DNA from 3 places in the Halobacillus sp. ABH2_015 genome. Region 3 is predicted to be linked to each of the others. Evidence: riboswitches for the same ligand, from Rfam matches in the RefSeq annotation. Region 3 holds a riboswitch; each other region holds the start of a gene.

What was found. Region 3 has a riboswitch for S-adenosylmethionine ahead of ACXAD6_RS16715 (O-acetylhomoserine aminocarboxypropyltransferase/cysteine synthase family protein). Riboswitches for the same ligand answer to the same signal wherever they lie in the genome.
Region 1: it holds a riboswitch for S-adenosylmethionine, as region 3 does, so the genes downstream of both, ACXAD6_RS10725 (homocysteine S-methyltransferase family protein) here and ACXAD6_RS16715 (O-acetylhomoserine aminocarboxypropyltransferase/cysteine synthase family protein) in region 3, are expected to answer to the same signal.
Region 2: it holds a riboswitch for S-adenosylmethionine, as region 3 does, so the genes downstream of both, ACXAD6_RS00190 (PLP-dependent aspartate aminotransferase family protein) here and ACXAD6_RS16715 (O-acetylhomoserine aminocarboxypropyltransferase/cysteine synthase family protein) in region 3, are expected to answer to the same signal.

Annotation. Positions count from the first base shown of each region.
Region 1 is NZ_JBSWUG010000002.1:2,008,475-2,012,640, forward strand. It holds gene ACXAD6_RS10705 (hypothetical protein) at 1-174, opposite strand, end outside; gene ACXAD6_RS10710 (hypothetical protein) at 354-680, shown strand; gene ACXAD6_RS10715 (hypothetical protein) at 770-1,267, opposite strand; gene ACXAD6_RS10720 (DJ-1/PfpI family protein) at 1,317-1,688, opposite strand; SAM riboswitch class I at 2,261-2,365, shown strand; gene ACXAD6_RS10725 (homocysteine S-methyltransferase family protein) at 2,538-3,587, shown strand; gene ACXAD6_RS10730 (amidohydrolase) at 3,648-4,166, opposite strand, start outside.
Region 2 is NZ_JBSWUG010000002.1:23,561-27,726, forward strand. It holds gene ACXAD6_RS00175 (hypothetical protein) at 1-120, opposite strand, end outside; gene ACXAD6_RS00180 (NUDIX hydrolase) at 231-830, shown strand; gene ACXAD6_RS00185 (trans-sulfuration enzyme family protein) at 889-2,034, shown strand; SAM riboswitch class I at 2,111-2,219, shown strand; gene ACXAD6_RS00190 (PLP-dependent aspartate aminotransferase family protein) at 2,353-4,131, shown strand; gene ACXAD6_RS00195 (aliphatic sulfonate ABC transporter substrate-binding protein) at 4,152-4,166, shown strand, end outside.
Region 3 is NZ_JBSWUG010000002.1:3,215,140-3,219,305, reverse strand. It holds gene metX (homoserine O-acetyltransferase MetX) at 1-693, opposite strand, end outside; gene ACXAD6_RS16715 (O-acetylhomoserine aminocarboxypropyltransferase/cysteine synthase family protein) at 717-2,417, opposite strand; SAM riboswitch class I at 2,527-2,635, opposite strand; gene ACXAD6_RS16710 (DUF2188 domain-containing protein) at 2,779-2,976, shown strand; gene ACXAD6_RS16705 (FAD-dependent monooxygenase) at 3,097-4,166, shown strand, end outside.

The DNA.
Region 1 (4,166 bases), 1.2 Mb from region 3:
TTTCCTGAACCTGATGACAGGCACTGTTCCTGAACGAAATCGATGATTTTTTGGAGGTGTGGATTCTGAGGGGGTTATGGCCTTATACGATTCATCAACAAAAGCCGAATTGAAAACGAAATGAACTTCGACCATGGGTAACTTCAGCAAAGAACGAGGTTTACGTTTCATCATCGAATGGGGAATGCTTTACCTACATGTATAATTCGGTCTGTATTATTCCGGCTGCCTTAGTAAAAATAATAGAAAACCCATCTGCTTCTCTATCTTTTCAGCGACTGTGATATTCATCTATACCATAGTTCATATCCTGTCATAGAATGTACTATCTTGATATTCAGGAGGTGTATGGTATGGATCATAAACCGTGTAAAAAGGATTCTCATCCCGATGTGGATGTAATCACCTGCAGCTGCTGTGTTACTGGACTAGCTAATGTCATCTCCAGCCGTTTCCGCTGCGGAGATACGATTGGCATCACTTTCTTCGTAGAAGAAGGAGCAGGCATTTTTGTCGGCAGGTATCGAGGACTGGAAGACTATGTTCTTGAAATCGATGATCTACTTGTACCTGGGACAACCAGTTTCATTCCACTATGTGATGTAGGGAGTGTCGAAAAAGGCCTTCCGCTGCAGGAGGAACCTATGCAGATCAGCAAGGTCACCAGGGTGACAGAGTAAACGTATAGATCGACCCTCTCATTGAACAAAGAAAAGGGAGCCACTTTTATCGTGCTCCCTTTTTTTTCGTGATGTAATCTGAAATGTCTTCACTCATCCTGATGCATTAGTGGCTCCAGTTCAGCTAGTAAGCGAGTGGTTTCATCCAACAGCTCTTGGTATTGCACAATGCCGGTGATCAATACGGCTGTGTAGACGCCTGTACCCAGTATAAATAAAACTCCCTTCCAAAAAGGATTCAGACTCGTATCCTTCTCTTTGATGCTGGATTTCAATCTTATAAGTTTAGATAGAGGGAAATAGAACAATAGCAGGACATAAGAAAGGAAGGCCGCATACATTTGTCTTAATTGTTTTTCATTCACCCAGAGATACGTCAGTTCTTCCGGCTTGTCCTCCAGCGACTTCCAGCTTATAACAGTTTGATGAACGGTGCTTCCTCTCCAATTATATTCTTCGACCCTCGTTGTCTGATCTCCCAACTCTTTGACGCCTACCCCAAAAGGAGCGGGAGTATCTCCGAATGATACGACATGATACACAATAAAGATAAGAATGATGAATAGAAAATGGATTGCTTTGTACATGCTCTCCTCCTCTCCCACCTTGAGACATCACTTTCATCTTCTATTGAATCTATTTCTCTAAGGTTTCCATCAATATGTAAAAGTACCGGGGATCACCTGTGTTGAAGTACGTATACCACGCTTCCAGGGTTCTTTCCGAAAAAACGTCCAAGTGCTTAAGTATAAGATTCGCAAATAAAAGGGCTCCTGCAGAGCTGGCTGTTATAAGGTTCTGATCCGCTACGGCCTTTATGTCCTTGTAATACGCCTCCCCATCATAGTTCGGACGGACCATATAAAGATATTCAAGACTGTTGCTGTTATGGAAACGAATGTTCAACAAACCGGCTTCAGCAAGCATCGGTGTGGCCCCACAAATGGCAGCAAACGTCGTCCCACAGTCCAGAAGCTTTGCTGCTTTATGTATGATGGGTTGATGGATACATCAGTTCCACGTATCTGCTCCGGGCAGCAGCAAAACGGTCGAAGGGGAAAGGAGGATCTCATCCGTTGTTATATCAGGTGTAATCCTCATCCCTCCTTTTGTCGTAATTGTTTCTTTTCCTGCCCCTGCCACCTGAAGTGAAACATCTTCCCGTCTTCTTTTAAAGTAGTGCCCCGAGTTCAACTCAGCGGTTATTTAGCCAAGTTTCCAGTCTGCCAAGGTATCTAAAGCATAGACATAAACGTTCCCTCCATTTTTTACGCACTTCCCGGCACAATCCCTAAGACAGAAAAACCATTCCGGTTAAGACAGAACACAAGCCTTCTATAATGGACTACGAAATGCCTTGTATAAAGTTTCATAATGAAGAGACCCCCTCCACCTATAAATCTACGTTCATTTTCCCATTATCGTCGTAACGGCGCATCCTTCTTCTCTTCGTTTTTTAAATACCGGTGGATTTTTTCCGAAAATTCTATTGATTCTCACTATATTTTCCTGTAATGTATAACGCAAGCGAAAGGATAAGCGTTGATCAAACGGATCAGCTGCTTTAAAAATTACATACGAACTTATCCAGAGAGGTGTAGGGACTGGCCCTTTGATACCTCAGCAACCAGCCATTGGCACGGTGCTAAATCCAGAAGGCAGCTTTACTGCCTTGAAGATAAGGAGTCCTAGAAAAATGGAAGGCCCCTTATCAAAGGAGGTCTTTTTTTAATGGAAATATACACCACTTCTTCTGTTAAAAAGAGCTCCATCAGAATCTGTGAGTCAGCATATTCCTTTAGAAGGATGAGCTTTCTAATATATTTATTCAATACCAAATGGAAAGGTTGTTGTGAAATGAAACGATCATTAGAGCAGAGGTTACAGGATGGACCCGTCATTTGTGGAGAAGGTTACTTGTTTGAATTGGAGCGCCGCGGCTATTTACAAGCTGGATCCTTCGTACCGGAAGTAGCGCTGGATAACCCGGAGGCACTCAAACAGACTTATCGAGACTATATGCTTGCGGGCTCCGACGTTGTGTTAGCATTCACGTATAACGGTCACCGCGAAAAAATGAGAATTATTGGAAAAGAAGAATTACTGGAACCGCTCAACCGTCAGGCAATTCGTCTGGCTAAAGAGGTGGCTCAAGAGCATCCAGAGGAAGAAGCTCTTGTGGCTGGGAACGTTTCCAATACCAACCTGTTCAATCCGGATGATCCTGAAGCTGTTGAGAAAACAAGGAGCATGTTTGCAGAGATGATCGGCTGGTGTAAAGAGGAAGGTGTAGATTTCGTGAATGGTGAAACCTTCTACTACTATGAAGAAGCTCTGATTGCTCTTGAAGAAATTCAAAAGCAGGACCTCCCTGCTGTCATCACATTCGGTCTGATGGGGGAGAACGTCTTGCGGGATGGCTATGAAGTCGAAGAGGCCTGCCGCTTATTAGAAGAAAAAGGGGCGCTCGTTGTAGGAATGAACTGTTTCCGCGGTCCGGCAACGATGCAGCAGTACGTTGAGAAAATCCGTAAAACCGTGGACGGTTATGTTGGGGCCCTTCCAATCCCTTACCGGACAACGGAGGAGCATCCTACTTTCTTCAACCTGCCGGACGGTGGCTGTGCCTGCACGCTTCCAACGGAAACAACGTTCCCAACATCTCTCGACCCGCTCTATACGAACCGCTATGAACTGGCGGAATGGGCTAAGGAAGCTCACGGTATAGGTGTGAACTACCTGGGACTCTGCTGTGGAGCGTCTCCGGCTATGCTTCGTGAAGTAGTCGAAACTGTCGGACGCACAGCTGTAAACTCCACGTATTCTCCAGATATGAAGAAACACTTCCTATTCGGCAGCGATGACACGCTGCAGGATCATATAACATCGTATAAAACGAAAGCCTAAGCAAAAAAACCGCCTGTCCTACTTGGACAGGCGGCTTTATTAAAACGAAAACGGCAAGGCTCACAATGCATTTGGATTCCCCTGGTTTTCTTCCCTTTTGTATAAGGTGCGCCCTTCCTTAATTGTTTCTTCTACTTGTATTTCTTTGATCTGCATGGGGTCTACTTGGAACGGGCTCTGATCAAGGATGACCAAATCAGCTAGCTTCCCTGCATGAAGGCTTCCTTTTGTCTCTTCTTCTCCATATTGATAGGCGGCATGAATCGTAACGGCTTGAAGAGCTTCATACACGGTCGTACGCTGTTCTGCTCCAATCGTTACTCCTGTTCTCGTTCTTCTATTCACAGCACTCCAGATCGTTTGAAGCATATTCGGCTTGATAACAGGAGCGTCCTGATGGAAATTGACAGGAAGACCTTTTTTTATGGCTGATTTAGCCGGACTGATCCGGTTTCCCCGCTCTTCACCGAGGTTTTTCAAGTGGACATCTCCCCAGTAATACGTATGATCAACAAACATAGAAGGGATCATTCCAATCTTCTTCATTTCATCCAGCTGATCATCACGGACGGTCTGGCA
Region 2 (4,166 bases), 3.2 Mb from region 3:
CTGTAAGGCTTGCGGGGGTTCGTGGGAGAAAGCCTGATTGAATTTTGCTGACCGGTTAAAAGCTTCTGCCGCCTCATTCGATCGTTCGACACGGGCGCGGCGTGTTTTCTTTTCGCTCATCGTTCCACCTCCTTTTGTTTAAGATTTCCTCCTTGCTGTTAAATTAAACTTCTGGATATCATAGATCGTAATCACAGAAAGATCCGTATATAGGGAGAGGGGCTTAAGAGATGGAGGAAATGCTGGATATTTTTAATGAAAAGGAAGAAAAAACGGGTGTCAAGGTCCGCGGGGAGGTTCACAGAGATGGAGACTGGCACGAAACGTTTCACTGCTGGTTTGTAAAGAAAGTCGATACAAAGTGGCATGTGCTGATGCAGAAAAGGGCCTTTGATAAAGAAGATTATCCCGGCTTATATGATATAACGGCCGCCGGACACATCGAAGCAGGAGAGGGATTGATGAAAGGGGGACTGCGCGAAATTCAGGAAGAATTGGGGCTGTCACTGGAACGTTCTGCTTTAACACCGGCAGGATATGTGAAGGAGGAATTGATTGGGAAAGACAAGGTGGACCGGGAAATCTGCCGGTTGTTTTTCTATCATTGGCCTGGCGGGGATATGCCGGTGGGAGTTGAAGTGGCTGACGTTCTTGCCATCCCTCTGGATCAGTTATCCTTCTTAATGACGGGAGAGAGGGAAGTGGCTGCAGGTGTTTCGATTTGCACCGGGGAATCAGAAACTATGAAGGCGGAATCATTTGTTCCTCATACCCCTGCCTATCAAAGCCAGTTGCTGAAGGCTTTGTCTGAATATGTCGAAAAACTTTGACAATAACACCTCTCCATCGATATAATTTTTGATTAAGTGATCAGAAAGGAGTCGACGAATGACACACCCAAGCTTTGAAACAAAAATTGTCCACCATAAACAGGATCAATCACAGGTGCATAACAGCAAGACGACACCGATTTATCAGACATCCGCCTTTACCTTCAAGGACCTGGACCATCTGGAAAGTTACTATGAAGGGGAAAGTCCATACTTATATACAAGAGAAAAAAATCCGAATACCGATGAACTTGCGGGAACGGTTGCTGAGCTCGAAGGTGCTCCATCTGGAGTCGCTTCCTCCTCAGGAATGTCAGCCATCCTTGCAGGCATTCTGGCGGCTGTTGAACCCGGAGGCCATATTGTAGCCGCAGAAGATGTGTATGGAGGTACGCACAAACTCCTGACTAAAGAACTGCCATCCTTCGGAATCGACGTCACCATGGTATCCTTTAACAATTTGGACGAGGTGGAGAAATCCATCCAGCCTCATACCCATCTGCTTTATACGGAATCGATTTCCAACCCGTTCCTACGCGTGGAAGACTTGAAAGGTCTGAGCAGTCTCGCTCAAAAACACGGCATAAAGACGATGGTGGATAATACATTCGCCACCCCCTATCTTGTCCAGCCCTATCAGTATGGAGTGGACCTTGTTGTGCACAGTGCAACGAAATACATAGGCGGTCATAGTGATGTCACGTGCGGCGTCCTTGCCGGTTCGGAAGCATTGATTTCCAAAGCAGCCCAGAAAATCGTGACTCTTGGAGCAAATTTAAGTCCGTTTGAAGCTTGGTTGACCCAGAGAGGGGCCAAAACCCTTGCACTCCGGATGAAACAACAGTCTGCGAATGCAAAAAGTGTTGCAGAGGCACTTCGGGAGCATAGTGGGGTTAAAAAGGTGTTTTATCCTGAATACGTATCTGAACGTGGTCATGGAGCGATTGTTACCATCGAGCTCAATGAGAGCGTGGATGTGGAAGCCTTTTTCAAATCTCTTGGATGGATCAAAATTGCACCGACACTCGCTGGTGTCCAGACAACTGTGTCCTACCCTGTCCGTACGTCACACAGGGCTCTGTCAGAAACAGAACGTGAAAAAATCGGAGTGAACGATTACGTCATCCGCTTATCCATAGGAATTGAGAGCGATGAAGATATCATTCATCAGCTGAAAAGAACCATTGACGCTTCAATAAAATAAAAATTCAGAATGTTATTGACATTGATGCAGATGGTCAGCTATAATTCACATCATAATCAAAATTAAATAACTAGTACTCTTATTAAGAGCGGCTGAGGGAATAGGCCCTGTGAAGCCCGGCAACCTTCAAACATCGGTTTGAAAAGGTGCCAAGTCCTACAGATCATGGATCTGGTAGATAAGAGGAGGATAACAGTACGTTCAGCCCTCTTCTTATATGGAAGAGGGCTTTTTGCATGGATATAGACGCTGTAAGGACCACTTTCTTTTTAAAACTGATTAAAATGATGAGAATAATAAACTTTAGGAGGACATACAATGACCAACTCTTTTGAAGGCTACGATATTGATACCATTTCTCTGCACGGTGGACAGTCACCAGATCCTACGACCGGTTCAAGGGCCGTTCCGATTTACCAGACCACATCCTATGTGTTTCATGATACCGATCACGCCCAGAGCCTTTTTGCCCTCGATGAACCGGGGAATATTTACTCCCGGCTCGGAAATCCGACGGTGGACGTATTCGAAAAACGCATGGCTCTTCTGGAAGGCGGAGTAGCCTCGGTAGCGACGGCTTCAGGCATGTCCGCCATTGCCCTGGCCATTTTGAATGTAGCTGGTGCAGGAGATGAAGTCGTGGCAGCATCCAATTTATACGGCGGAACTTATAATTTATTCGCCAACACTTTACCGCGGTATGGCATTAATGTTCATTTTGTTGACCCGGTCGATCCGGACAATTTCAGACAGGCCATCAATGAGAATACGAAGGCTGTATTCGCTGAGACCATCGGCAACCCGAGTCTTCACGTGCTTGATTTTGAGAAAGTGTCCGCTATTGCCCACGAAAATAAAATCCCGCTGATTGTAGATAACACGTTTGCCACACCTTACACGTGCCGTCCGATTGAACACGGAGCTGACATTGTCGTCCATTCGGCCACGAAATGGATTGGTGGCCATGGAACAGCTATCGGCGGCGTCGTTGTCGACGGCGGGCAGTTTGACTGGGGCAATGGAAAGTTCCCTGTTTTCACAGAGCCGGATCCGAGCTACAACGGGATCGTTTATACAGCCGATTTCGGCACGCTCGCCTACATTACAAAACTCAGGGTCCAGCTGCTTCGTGACTTTGGCTCCTGCCTCAGTCCGCAGAACGCTTTCCTTCTGCTCCAGGGACTTGAAACGCTACATCTGCGGGTGGAACGTCATTCAGATAATGCCCGGGAAGTGGCTGAATACTTGGCGGAACACCCCGATGTGGAGTGGGTTTCCTACCCCGGCTTGAAAAACCATCCGGCCCATGAACTGGCCAATCAATATTTAGAGGGCGGCTATGGTTCCATTGTCGTATTTGGAATCAAAGGAGGCAGAGAAGCTGGGAGTCAGGTGATCAACAACATCTCGTTGTGGTCCCATGTCGCCAATGTCGGCGATGCGAAATCTCTGATCATCCACCCGGCGTCCACGACCCACCAGCAGCTTTCTGTTGAAGAGCTTGCGGCGACCGGAGTGACGGAAGAGCTGATTCGTCTTTCCATCGGACTCGAATCCAGCAAGGATTTAATCAATGACCTGGATCGGGCCATTGCCAAGGCAACAGGCAATGATTCCGGAAAGCGGGCAATCACAGAGAATGATGAAGGAGTCATCAAGTGGGCGCTCAGCTCTGCGAAGATTACAGAAGGAGGAGAAACACGTCCGAAACGCCTGGCTGTCGTCGGTCTCAGTGGAAAGCCTTCCCGTCCGAGTCACCGACTCGCAAGAAAAATGCAGCGGCTCGGGTATCAGATCGTCCCGGTGAACCCTCGGGAGGAGGAGGTGCTTGGCGAGAAAGCTTACCCGGATTTGAGATCGATCCCATTCAGCATCGACGTCGTCCAGGTGTTCCGCAGCCCTGAGGCCGCCATTGAGATTGCCCGGGAAGCAGCGGACATCCAGCCTGGTGTGTTCTGGCTCCAGGAAGGGGTCATTTCTCCAAAAGCAGCGGAAATCGCCAGTGAAGCAGGTCTGGAAGTTGTCCATAACCGTTGTACCTACAAAGAAGCACAGCGGCTGCGCGGAAGCATAGATACGTACGCATGCGAAATTTAAGTAGGGGAAGGGGTAAAAAGATGAATTGGAAAAAA
Region 3 (4,166 bases):
CCTTTTTTCAAAAAGAGCAGGGCTTCTGTAAGTCACCATGCCGGTCATCCGCGCAATTTCAAACCCCTGCAGGGACTCATTCGTCGTGTAGTTCCCGTCTTGGAAAAAAGGATCGTTTTTAATGGCTTTCGCCCCGATATGATTGAAGGCGATGCCGTAATCACTTAAGTAGGGGGTGGCAGCCATAATCAGCAGCTTCTCCATAAAGTCAGGGTAGAGGAGCCCCCACTCATACGCCTGCATACCTCCAAGCGATCCTCCCGCAACAGCTTTGACCTGATGAATGCCCATCTTTTTTAAAGCCTCATACTGGGCACGGACCATATCCCGGATGGTCACTTTAGGGAAATGCTGACGGAATGGTCTGCCTGTATCCGGATTCATACTGGCGGGACCTGTAGACCCGTGACAACCTCCCAGAACATTGAAAGTAATCACTTGGAACAGGGAGGTGTCGATTGGCTCCCCCTCCCCGATTAATCCTGCCCACCAGCCGGGCTGCTCTTCCGTACCCACAGCTGCCTGGTTCCCGGTTAAAGCGTGGCAGACGACAATGACGGGAGCATGAGACGGGCCGGTGCGTTCGTAAGCCAGTTCGACAGATTCCAGCCGTCCGCCGGATTCGAAATGGAAGGGTCCCAGTTCAATCGTTTCCAAAGCTGCTGTCTGGCTGGCGGGGTTTTTTAAAGACATGCTTTCATTCTCCTTTCTGGCCATTATACAGTGACGAGTGTTTGAGATAAGTGGTGTCCTGAGCGGATCGAAACGATCGTCTCGTAAAGGCTCGCACCGGATAGGATTTGTTCATTTTTCAGGGAAGAAGCAGTTTTGGACCAGATGACCGATGGATTCGCCGACTGGGCCAGATCCGTTTGGTTTTCTCCAAGGGTTTCAAAGTAAAGAATATCGAAAGCTGGATCGTTCTGTTCCAGAATGTCTTCCACCTTTGAAAAAGTAGTCACATCAAAACCGAACCGCTCCAACTTGGAGGCTTCCTCCTGCAGGCCTCCCGGCTGATCAGGAATGACGCCGATCGTTTTCCGGCGGATGTTCCCATTGGACCGGTCGAGAGAGGAACGGAGAACGGTCTCCGCTGGATGAGGCTGTTCCTTATAAGGGCGGCTGTATCCATTGGCCTTTTCTATGGCTTGATCCAAGTCCTGTATAAGATCAGTCACAGATTCCAGACCAACCGACAAGCGGACAAGTTCTTCGGAAACACCGGACTTTTTCAAGTTCTCCTCATTCAACTGCTGATGGGTGGTGGATGCCGGATGGATGATCAATGATTTCGCATCACCCACATTAGCTACGTGGGACCAGAGTGTGGAGTGATCGATCAATTTACGACCGGCTTCGCGTCCCCCTTTGATTCCGAAGACAACCATGGATCCGGCTCCGCCTTTCAAATACTTTCGGGCAAGGTCATGAGTAGGGTGATCCTGCAGTCCAGGGTAATTCACCCAATCCACCCCTTCATGATTCTGCAGGTATGCAGCAATCTCATAGGCCTGTTCTGCATGCTTTTCGATTCTCAGGTGAAGCGTTTCAAGTCCCTGCAGGAGCAGGAAGGCGTTCTGGGGGCTCAGGCAGGCGCCGATATCTCTCAAAATCTGAACACGGAGCTTAACCGCATAGCCGGCAGGTCCAGCATCAATACCGAAGCGGATGCCGTTGTAGCTTTCATCAGGCTCAGTAAAACCCGGGAATTTTTCGTGATTCCAGTCAAAACGCCCGCTGTCTACGACAATACCGCCGATAGCTGTACCATGGCCCCCGATCCACTTCGTTGCGGAGTGGACAACGATATCGGCTCCCCAGGCGATCGGTTTGCATACATAAGGGGTGGCGAAGGTGTTGTCGACAATCAAGGGAATGTGATGGGCGTGGGCAATATCCGCTACCGCTTCAAAGTCCAGCACATTCAGGCTTGGGTTCCCGATGGTTTCAGCAAAAATCGCTTTCGTTTCAGGTGTAACAGCTTCCTCAAAGGCATTAGGATCGTTCCCATCTACGAAAACAACGTTCACACCATAGCGGGGAAGGGTGTGGACGAATAAGTTATACGTACCTCCGTACAAGTTGGAGGAAGTGAGGATGGTATCTCCGGCTCCGGCAACGTTCAGGACGGCCATCGTGATTGCCGCCATCCCGGAAGCTGTAGCGACAGCAGCGGCACCGTCTTCCAGAAGGGCAACACGCTGCTCAAATACATCGACCGTCGGGTTTGTGATTCTGGAATAGATGTTCCCTGGTTCGGCCAGGGCGAATAGGTTCTGGGCATGATCGGTATCATTAAATACATATGACGTTGTCTGATAGATGGGAACAGCACGCGATCCTGTTGCTGGATCAGCTTCCTGTCCACCGTGAAGCAGCTGTGTTTCATCACCGTATACATGATTTGAATTGGTCATTGTTTCATTCCTCCTTATGATTTCCAGGACATCCTGATCCTCGGTGTAGAGGGAAAAAGAAAAACCCTCTTCTGTAAGTAAGAAGAGGGCTTTTATGTATGCTTACCTCCCCTTATCTTTCAGATCATCTGATCTGTAGGATGTAGCACCTTTTCAAGTTTTCCTTGAAGGTTGCCGGGCGTCTCAGGGCCTAGTCCCTCTGCCGCTCACGATAAGAGTTTTCAATATTTAATTTATCTGACTTGTTTGAAATTATAAAGGGGTCCAGCTCTCTTGTCAATTCCCAGCTTGAAACAAGGGTGTTTAAATCTATAATAGGGCGGGAATGGATAATTAAGTCTATGTTGAAGGAGATGTTTTCATGAAGGAATATAGTGTAGTACCAAATAAAGATGTAACCGGATGGTTCGTAAAAATTGAGGACGTAGCTCCGACAGATTTATTTGATGAGCGTGATACAGCTGTAGAAAAAGCGGAAGAAATCGCGAAACAGAACAAACCGAGCCGCTTGTACATCCTTGACCAGAATCACGAAGTTGAAGAAGAGCGTACCTTTTAAAAAATCCCCGTCCAGGGGATTTTTTTATGGCTTCCTATGCTTGTTTTCCTGTGGCTGTAGTTTTTTTGCGTGAAACCGATTATGATGGGACACAGGTTGAGAAAGAAAGGAAGGACCGGAATGAATCATACATATGACGTGATCATTACAGGAGCCCGGGCAGCTGGGGCAAGTCTGGCTGTCCTGCTCGGGAAAATGGGGAAGCGTGTCCTGTTGATCGATAAAGCCGCGTTTCCGAGTGACACACTGTCTACTCACTTTATGTCCCATACCCGCTTCCTTGAGGAACTGGGCATCCTTCATAAACTGGAGAAGACCGGTTTGAGAAAAGTGAGCCGGATGCGGACGTATATCGGCCAAAGTTTTATAGAAGGACCGAGAGCGGATTATACGATTATACCTAAACGAGATGTCCTGGACCCTCTTCTGATCGAGCAGGCCGAGGCGTTGAGTTCCGTCACTTTTATGCCGCGTACGTCAGCAAGAGGTTTGATCAGGGAGGACGGGCGCGTTGCCGGGCTTCACCTTGAAACAGAAGGGGAAGCGTGGGAGGCCTGTGCAGCGTGGGTGGCCGGAGCGGATGGAAAGAACTCGAACATCGCTGCCTGGACGGAAGCAGAGAAGTATCGGGAAACGAAGCCTCTCCGTCCGGTCTTATACGGTTATTACACAGGCGTGGAGCCGTTAAGCGAACCTGTAACGGAGATTTTCCTGCATGAAGGACGAATCGGCTTTGTATTTCCAATGGAGGAAAACCGGGATTGTCTCGGTATTGAAATCCACCCTGGGGAATTTACGGACATGATGAAAGCGCCGCAGGATACATTTGAACAAACGTTTAATCAATTTTACGGAATGAAGAAAAGGATGGAAGGGGCAGTTCTGCAGGGAAAGATTATCGGAACCCCCGGAATGCCGAACTTTTTCAGGAATGCTTATGGAGAGGGCTGGGTCCTCCTTGGAGATGCTGGTCACAGTAAAGATCCAAGTACGGGGCTTGGAATCAATGATGCGTTTCTACAGTCCTTTCTGCTGGCCGATGCTTTTCAGCAGATGGATGAAGGGGTGGATTGGAAAACAGCCCTGGATCGTTTTCAGAGTCGAAGGGATGAACAGCTGCTGCCGGGATTTCAGCTGACATTGGATTATATTCAATCGCTCCGGAAGTGGACAGACAACGAAATGGCATT